Regions from separate parts of the Faecalibacterium sp. 9 genome, predicted to be linked through region 2. Evidence: riboswitches for the same ligand, from Rfam matches in the RefSeq annotation. Region 2 holds a riboswitch; the other holds the start of a gene.
What was found. A riboswitch is a leader RNA that binds a small molecule or an ion and turns the genes downstream of it on or off. The one in region 2 is predicted to bind FMN.

Region 1 (4,417 bases), on a different contig from region 2:
CGTAGAAGTAGAAACGTGGTCGATGGACACCGTAAATGCCGTTTCATGGTTGTCGGTGTTATACTGCACCATCTGCGGAAATTGCAGCTTCTGGACGAAAGCCTCGGACATCGGCATACAGATCAGACCTTTGCCGTGGGTCGCCATAAAGTTGACGTTTTCGGTGGTGGCAAATTCGGCAGCACAGATGAAGTCCCCCTCGTTTTCACGGTCGGGGTCATCCGTTACCAGAATGATTTTTCCTTGCTTCAGGTCTTGCAAAGCTTCGGGAATGGTATTGAAGTTCATCGTAAACTCTCCTTAAAAGCCGCAGCGCAGCAGCATTTCTTTTGTGAGCGTGTTTTGCTTCGGTGTTTCTGATGGAAGCAGCCTCTCGATATATTTTCCAACAACATCGGTTTCCAAATTGACAAAATCCCCTTTGTGCCGTTGGTTCAGGTTCGTCTGACGGACGGTGTGCGGTATCGTGGACACGGAAAAGCCCGTAGGTTCCACCGCAGCCACGGTCAGGCTGATACCGTCTATTGTGATAGAGCCTTTTTCAACGACATAGCGAAGGATCGCAGGATCTGCATGAATGGTGTACCAGATAGCCGTATCGTCTTTTCGGATATTAGCAATGCGTCCGACGCCATCCACATGGCCTGCTACGATGTGTCCGCCAAAACGTCCGTTGGCCGGCATGGCACGTTCCAGATTGACAGAACTTCCAACGGTGAGCTGTGCAAGCGCAGAGCGGTTCAAGGTCTCGTGCATGACATCCGCAGCAAAGCTATCCGGGAAGAGCTGCCTGACGGTCAGACAGATGCCGTTGACGGCGATGCTGTCGCCGATCCTGGTTCCTTCCAGAACCGTTTTTGCACGAACAGTCAGTACGGCGGAATGCTGTCCCCGATTGATGGATTTTATTGTTCCGACTTCTTCCACGATTCCGGTAAACACGGGTACTCCACCTCACTTTCGATCAGAAAATCTTTGCCAAGCTGTTCCAATCGGCTGTTTTTCAGGCGGAATGCAGCATCCGGAAGCGGGACACCTGCACCCTCAATGGGTGCTTTGGCATCCCTTCCTCCGAACAGCTTCGGGGCAATGTAAGCCTGTACCTGCTGCACGATGCCGCTTTCCAGTGCAGACCAGTTCAAGGTTCCGCCGCCTTCCAGCAGAATGCTGTCGATCTGCTCCTGCCCCAGCTGTTCCATCAGTTGCAGAAGATTCACATGACCGCAATGCGCTTCCAGACAAAGGACCCGGCACCCGGCCTGTTGATATGCCGCCTGCTTCTCCGGGTCGCCGCAGCAGGTCGCAAGAATGGTCGGAACCTGTTTGGCGGTCATGACCACCTGTGATTGCAGCGGTGTCCGCAAATGTGTATCACAGATGATCCGGACGGGATCACGGCCACCCTCTATCCGGCAGGTCAGCAGCGGGTCATCTGCCAGAATGGTTCCGACTCCCACCATAATGCCGCGGAATCGGTGTCGCTGCCGTTGAACATGATTCCGGGCAATTTCCCCGGTGATCCATTTGGAAGCGCCTGTGTATGTGGCGATTTTTCCGTCCATCGTCATGGCGTATTTCATGGAAACGAAGGGGCGTTTTGTGGTGATATAGTGGAAGAACACCTTGTTCAGCGCATCGCATTCCTCTTGCAGAACATTTTCGGTCACATCTATGCCGTGTGCGCGCAGGATTGCAATTCCTTTTCCAGCCACCAGCGGATTCGGGTCAGCAGAACCCACGACCACCCGGTGAATGCCCGCGTCCAGAATCGCATCCACGCAGGGCGGCTGCTTTCCGTAATGGCAGCACGGCTCCAATGTCACATACAGGGTCGCTCCCTGCGGATCTTCGGTGCAGGATGCCAGCGCATTGCGCTCCGCATGAGCCTGACCGTATCTCTGGTGCCAGCCCTGTCCGATGATCCTGCCCTCTTTTACGACCACGGCACCCACCATCGGGTTGGGCGATGTCCATCCGCAACCCTTTTTTGCAAGCTGCAAAGCCAGACGCATATAGTCTTTGTCGTTCATCGTGTCGCCTCCAAAAGAAAAAGCCCTGAACAAAAACGTTCAGGGCAAGCCGAAAAGACACAAGGGACCCTTGTGCAAAAAAGAAAGCTCCAGAATGCAAACGCATCCCAGAGCAGCCTCCACAAGCGCCGAACCGTGCGGGCTCTGCGCTTGGTATCTTCTTTCATCCAGACTGTACTGTCGGCTTCGGAGTTTCACCGAATCATGCCTTACGGCTCGTGGGCTGTACCACCGGTAGGGAATCGCACCCTGCCCTGAAGATTTCTGATTCAATTACAGCGGCATTATAGCACGGCTCCTTTCGGATTGCAAGGGCATTCTGCAAACCGGGACGAAACCGGGATGAAGCGAATCGCTACAACAATAAAATCACATCGTCCGTAGGACAATGTGAACGGAGAATCCAAAGGGGCGCGGGTCGCCAGGCGAGAGCAGCGCCCTTTGGCACACGACTTTGCTTGCAAAGTCTAGTGTGTTACACCTTGGTTCCGGCTGATGCGGAAAAGGGGCTGCGAGAGGCTCCGGCAAGCACCTGTTCTGCGGCAGAAGGATGCGCGGATGGGCATGGTCTGCATGAAGGTCTGGTGTCGGAAGAAGTATGGCAGACTGCACAGGTCAAGATGAAAGCCAATGCACAGAAGTATGAGCTGGCAGCTCGTCCCAAAACAGACCGGGTGCATCTGCTGTCCAACATCCTGAAATGCCCGGTCTGCGGTGCGGAAATGTATGGCAATAAGTCCATCAAGAAGCGACCGGACGGGACAAAGTACAAGGACTTCTATTATTACGGCTGCAAGCACCGCAATATGCAGCGGGGCTACAAGTGTGATTACCGCAAGCAGATCCAGGAGGAAGTGCTGGATGCGGCAGTTGCTGAAGTGGTGTCCAGGCTGGTCAGCAATCCCCGCTTTGCCGCTATGATGCAAGAGAAGATCAATATGAAGGTGGATACCACTGCCATTGAGCAGGAAATCGCCGCCTATGAGAAGCAGCTACGGCAGCACTACTCCACAAAATCCCGGCTTATGGAGGAAATCGACAGCTTTGACCCGGACGACCGGCACTTTATCGCCCGAAAATCCGACCTTGACGACCGCCTTTATAAGATGTACGATAAAATCGAAGAGGCGGAAAATGGACTGATGGATGCCCGGGCAAAGAAGCAGACCATTGAAGCCGATAAAATCACAGGCGACAACATCTATAAGATCCTGATTTGCTTCGACAAGCTCTATGCCACCATGACCGAGGCGGAACGCCGCAGACTAGTGGAGATTTTGATCGATGAGGTGCAGATCTACCCGGAACGCCAGCCTAACGGACAGTGGCTGAAGTCCGTCCGGTTCAAGCTGCCCATCATCGACCATGACCTTGAATTGAGTTTGGACAATAAGGATCGTGTCGAGGTTGTGTGTTCGATGGTTAGAGTCAAAAAGCATTGATCTAATGTGAAGTAGGGTAAACCGTTTTATGTATTCTGTTACACAGCGTATAAAAATGATCCGGCAATATGAAGGAAAATAAGTAGGCCTGTGCGGTCTGGTGAAAAATAACAACACAAATAGCACAGAGAAAAGGAGCATCCCATGAACGCAAATATCAATTATGATGAGATCCCGGATACCAGTGCCGTGCAGGAGGACCTGCTTGCGGCGCTGAGCAGCCAGCATGTGACCGTGCACACGAATGAGGAGCCGGACTTCGACTACATGGAAAACGAAGATGTGGCCTTTGTGGTCAAGAATCCGCACAACGAAGAGAATCTGCTCGTTGAACTGGGCGGAGAGTTTTCGGTGTTCTTCGGCCTGTGGCATGGGCAGTACAAGGCGGTGGAGTATGACTACGACCGCATGAAGAAGGACGTTGCCGCGATTCTGGCGGGCAATGCCGGTGTGCTGAGCCTGTATGCCGATGGCAGATGGCAGGGCAGTACCCTCTGCCCGGAGAAGGTGTCTGCCGATGCTGATATGGAAAAGCTGCTGGAACGCTGCTGGCAAAAGCAGGAGCCGAAGGAAAAACTGCTGGCACAGGGCGGCAGGGTGGAATTGCTCTACTGGGACCCGGCGGAGAACAAAAGCTTTGTCATTCCGGCGAAAGGATGACACTTTTTACGCGAAAGACTATTATGAAAAAGCAAAAACAGCCAGGCCCGTGGGCCTGGCTGTTTTGCCATGGAATGTAAAAATTTAGACCTTCTCGATGGTGATGCTCCAATCGGCGGTCATGGCCTCGTCCGGCTCCAGCACCTCGTGCCGGCCTTCCTCGTTGACGCTGTTGGCCCAGCCGTTCCAGGGCTCCATGCACACGAAGCTCTCGGCATCCTGCTGCCACAGCACGGCGTGGTCGAAGCTGTCGTCGGCATCCACAGTCACCTTGTGGCCGTTGCC
Region 2 (4,417 bases):
GCCCTTGGAAAGCGCACCATTCACCGCAAACTCGCGGCCATGGTCATGGGGGAGCCTGTCATGAAAAACGGAATCCATCAGAGCCGTGAGAGCAAATGCCAGCAGAAATGCCAGAGCATCCACGCCGCGCTGTCCCACGACCGAAAGCAGCAGTTCGATCATATTCAAAATTCCTCTTTCTTTTATTCTTACTGTGAAAGAAGTGTATCACGCTCCCCGTAAAAAATCAATCACTCACAGCGAAAAATGTGTCTTTGATTGACTTTTGTCGTGCCTGCACTTATAATAGTGTATTAGTTTGTCAAATTCTGCTGTTTGGGCTGCTGCTTGCTTTCCGGACTTCTTTTCGTGAAAAAGCGTTTGGAGCGGGCCGCAGCAAACGCAAACTATAAAAATTTATTTTCCGCTGAATATGGCAAAGCGTATGCGGTGCCATTTTTAATGTGTAATCAGGATAAGGAGAACCAATGACCATTTCCCTTGAGCAGCTCTCGGCGCAGATGCGCCGGGGCGAACAGGTACCGCTGCGGCACACCATGCAGGTGGTGCTGACTCTGAGCATTCCGTCCATCCTGCAGCAGATCGTGGTAACAGCGGTGGAATACATCGACGCGGCCATGGTAGGCCACATCGGTGCATCGGCTACAGCCTCCATCGGCATCGTCAGCTCCAGCACCTGGCTCATGCATGGGATGCTGGCCGGTCTGTACATGTCCTTTGCCATTCAGGTGGCGCAGTATCTGGGGGCCGACCGGCAGGCAGACGCCCGCGGCGTACTGCGTCAGTCTATGATCTTCAACCTTGCAGTAGGCCTTGCGGCAGCAGCCTTTGGCATCGGCATCAGCCGGTTTCTGCCCGGATGGCTGGGGGCAGACCCGTCCCTGCGGGCGGATGCATCGGCTTATTTTGCCATCTGGTCCGCTTCCCTGCCCTTTTTGATGGTCATGGGCACCTATTCCTCCATGCTGCGTTCCTGCGGCGACGCCCTGACGCCGGGCCTGATCAGCGTATTGACCTGCGTGCTGGATGTGATCTTCAACTTCTTCCTCATCAACCCCACCCGGCAGATGACGGTGCTGGGCCGTACCATGACCGTGTGGGGCCTCGGCTGGGGCGTGCCGGGCGCGGCGCTGGGCACCGCCTTTGCCACTGCCATCAGCGGCACGCTGACGCTGGCACTGCTGCTGCTCCGCGATGGCCCGCTGTGCATCCGCAAGCCCGGCTCCTGGCAGATCACCAGAGCCTGCCTGCAGAACCTCTGGAAGGTGGGCACACCGCTGGCCGCCGAACGCGCGGCCCTTTCCTCCGCACAGGTCCTGCTCATCCGCATCGTGTCCGGTCTTGGCACCACTGCCATTGCGGCCAACAGTCTGGGGGTGAGCGCCGAAAGCCTGTGCTATATGGCAGGCTACGGCATTCAGGATGCCGCCCTTGCACTGGTCGGTCAGGCTGTAGGCGCAAACCGCCGGGATATGTCCAGACGTTTTGCATGGCTGTGCACCTGCATGGGCATAGGCATCATGGCTCTGACCGGTGCAGGCATGTATCTGTTTGCGCCCAATCTGATGGGCATCTTCACCGCAGACACCGCAGTTATTGCACTGGGTGCACAGGTGCTGCGGATCGAAGCTCTGGCCGAGCCCATGTTCGGAGCCAGCATCGTTGCCAGCGGTGCCATGCAGGGTGCCGGCGACAGTGCCGGCTGCTTTGTGCTGAACCTCGTCAGCATGTGGGGCATCCGGCTCACCCTTGCCACCCTGCTGGCCCCGCGTTTTGGGCTGGTGGGCGTGTGGTTTGCCATGAGCTTTGAGCTGACCATGCGCGGCGTGCTGTTCCTTGTGCGGCTGGCACGCGGCAGATGGCTGGACAAAGGGGCATTGGCCTGATCGACCACTGGCGAATCTATTTTCCTGTAAATAACAGCTCCCCGGCCGGGAACCGCACTGCGGGACCTGACCGGGGAGTTTTGCTGTGGTTATATGATTTGAGAAAAAAAAGTGGAGAACAAGTTACTTTCTGCCGTGCAGGATGGGAGACAGCGGCTTGTAGATCAGCAGGCACAGTGCTGCGTCCAGCAGGCCCTTGACCAGCGTAAAGGGCATATTAAAGATGACCAGGCACTTGATGAGGCTGTCTGCGGAGGGCAGGATCGCCTGATACATGCCAAGGATCGCCTCCAGCGGCATATGGTAGAAGGTGACATAGGCCGGATAGGTAATAAAGTAGTTGGACGGCACGCTGAACACAGCCATGGCTGCAGCGCCTGCAATAGCACCAATGATGGCGGTCTTGCGGCTCTTGTGGTGCTTATAGACAACGCCTGCCACAGCGGAGAAAACCGCACCCAGCATAAAGTTGCACAGCTCACCCACACACGCGGTGGAGGTGCCCTTGATGACGATGTGCAGCAGGTTCTTCATAAAGCTGATGACCACGCCGTACACCGGGCCAAGTGCGAATGCGCCCAGCAGAGCGGGCAGGTCGGAGAAGTCCATCTTGACGAAGGACGGGATGAGCATCGGGATGGGGAACTCAATGAACATCAGGATAAAGGCCACCGCGCTGAGCATGGCGGCAACGGTAAGATTGTGGGTCGTGTTCTTTTTCATGGTTATGATTCCTTCCCGGGCAAAAGGCCCTGTAAAAATGTTCCGAAAGCTCTTTTCGTATCGCAGAAGCTGTTCCCATAAGCATTGCACACCGCCGGAGCGTCTTTGTCATTCGGTACGCCCTGCTCATGAAAGCAGTTTCTTATTTTGGAACGGGAAGGACAAACAGAAAAGCGCTCTGCTGCAACAAAAAACACTGCAACAGGGCGCGTAGACAACAATTTGCCTGCCGTTTCTTACATCCGGACTATACCGTTGGTCCCGGAATCGCACCGGGTCAGCACCCACAAAAGGTGGTCGCGGACTTGGAGATCTCTCATTGCCCTTGCACGCCGTTTGAACTTTTTTGTTCCTTCGGCACGCTCCGGCAACGAAAACAACTTCTTTACCGCCAGTGGGGAATCACACCCCGCCCTGAAACGAACTTTCTGGCACAGAGTATAGCGTGCCGGCCCCGGCTTGTCAAGAGGAAACTTTTTGATTTGTATATTTTTTATCAAAGTTTTCCATGGAAATCAACTTTTGCAACTTGACCCAGAGCTAAAGCCTTCACCCCTTGGGGGGAAGGTGGCGCGTAGCGCCGGATGAGGGGTATTTAGGGCAAAATGCTGCTGTCCTGCACCCTCATCAGTCACCTTCGGTGACAGCTTCCCCCGACTGGGGGAAGCCTTTATTCGGAAAGTTGATTTTGTGTTTGTTTTCTTCTCGGCCTTGCTCCGGCGGGTGTGATATGATATCATGGATGCGCTGTAAAAATTCAGGAGGTTAAAATGATTTTCTCGATCCGTGATCTCTCGTTTGAGCTTGGCTCGCTGCTTCTGGAAGGCTGGCTGGCGCTGGCCGCGCGTGCGGTGTGCGCCCTGCTCATCCTGCTGGCCGCATGGCTCGTGCGCCGCTGGCTGAACAAAAAGGGCATTCCGGCACTGCTTGCCCGCAGCTGGTATTTTACCGGCACGCCCATCCTGCTGCGCAGTTTTTCCACCCCCATCCTGCGCATGTGCAGCGTCATTGGTGTGTATCTGGCCGCCGCTTCCCTGCCATGGGCCATTTCCGGCATTCCAAAGCTGCTGCTGCTCTGTTTCCGTCTCGCCATGACCCTTCTGGTCTGCGAAGGGCTGTATGCCGCATCCAGTCTGGCCGACCTGCTGCTGACTTCCTGCAGCCCGGAGATCCGCTCCAACAAAACGCTGCGCTCTCTGCTGGATACCACCTACAAGGTGCTGGTCATCGTGCTGTGCGTGGCTGCGCTGGCGCAGGAGGTGGGCTTTCCCATCGGCAGCATCGTGGCCGGTGCCGGACTTGTCGGCCTGACCATTTCGCTGGCTGCACAGGAAAGCGCCAGCAACCTGTTTTCCGGCATCGTCATCCTGCTGGATAAGCCCTTCTCGGTGGGTGACTGGATCACCGTGGGCAGTGTGGAGGGCGAAGTGATCGACATCAATTTCCGCTCCACCCGCATCCGCTCTCTGGATAAGACCATCAATGTCGTCACCAACAGCCAGATCTGTGCCTCCACGGTAAAGAACGCGGCCCTGCGCACCATGCGTCCCTATAAGTTCAACCTTGGCGTCACCTACAACACTACCCGTCCCAAGCTGGAAAAGCTGATGAAAGACCTGCAGGCCATGCTGGATGCCAGCCCGTATACCAACAAGGGCACCAACATCGTGCAGCTGGCAAACTTTGGGGATTCCAGCATCAACATTCTGGTCTCCGCCTATCTGGTGACCAATGTCTACGCCGAGTTCCTGCAGATGCAGAACGACCTGAACCTGAATATCATGGATATCATGCAGGCTGACGGTGTG

Region 1: linked by a shared signal. The riboswitch ahead of ribD (bifunctional diaminohydroxyphosphoribosylaminopyrimidine deaminase/5-amino-6-(5-phosphoribosylamino)uracil reductase RibD) and the one ahead of ACKXF9_RS11920 (ECF transporter S component) in region 2 are both predicted to bind FMN.

Annotation. Positions count from the first base shown of each region.
Region 1 covers NZ_JBLWGB010000001.1:90,688-95,104, reverse strand. The annotation lists gene ACKXF9_RS00450 (bifunctional 3,4-dihydroxy-2-butanone-4-phosphate synthase/GTP cyclohydrolase II) at 1-288, opposite strand, end outside; gene ACKXF9_RS00445 (riboflavin synthase) at 301-942, opposite strand; gene ribD (bifunctional diaminohydroxyphosphoribosylaminopyrimidine deaminase/5-amino-6-(5-phosphoribosylamino)uracil reductase RibD) at 906-2,030, opposite strand; FMN riboswitch at 2,182-2,296, opposite strand; gene ACKXF9_RS00435 (zinc ribbon domain-containing protein) at 2,615-3,472, shown strand; gene ACKXF9_RS00430 (hypothetical protein) at 3,617-4,132, shown strand; gene ACKXF9_RS00425 (aldose epimerase) at 4,217-4,417, opposite strand, start outside.
Region 2 covers NZ_JBLWGB010000002.1:636,666-641,082, forward strand. The annotation lists gene ACKXF9_RS11910 (phospho-N-acetylmuramoyl-pentapeptide-transferase) at 1-162, opposite strand, end outside; gene ACKXF9_RS11915 (MATE family efflux transporter) at 468-1,886, shown strand; gene ACKXF9_RS11920 (ECF transporter S component) at 2,010-2,609, opposite strand; FMN riboswitch at 2,836-3,035, opposite strand; gene ACKXF9_RS11925 (mechanosensitive ion channel family protein) at 3,380-4,417, shown strand, end outside.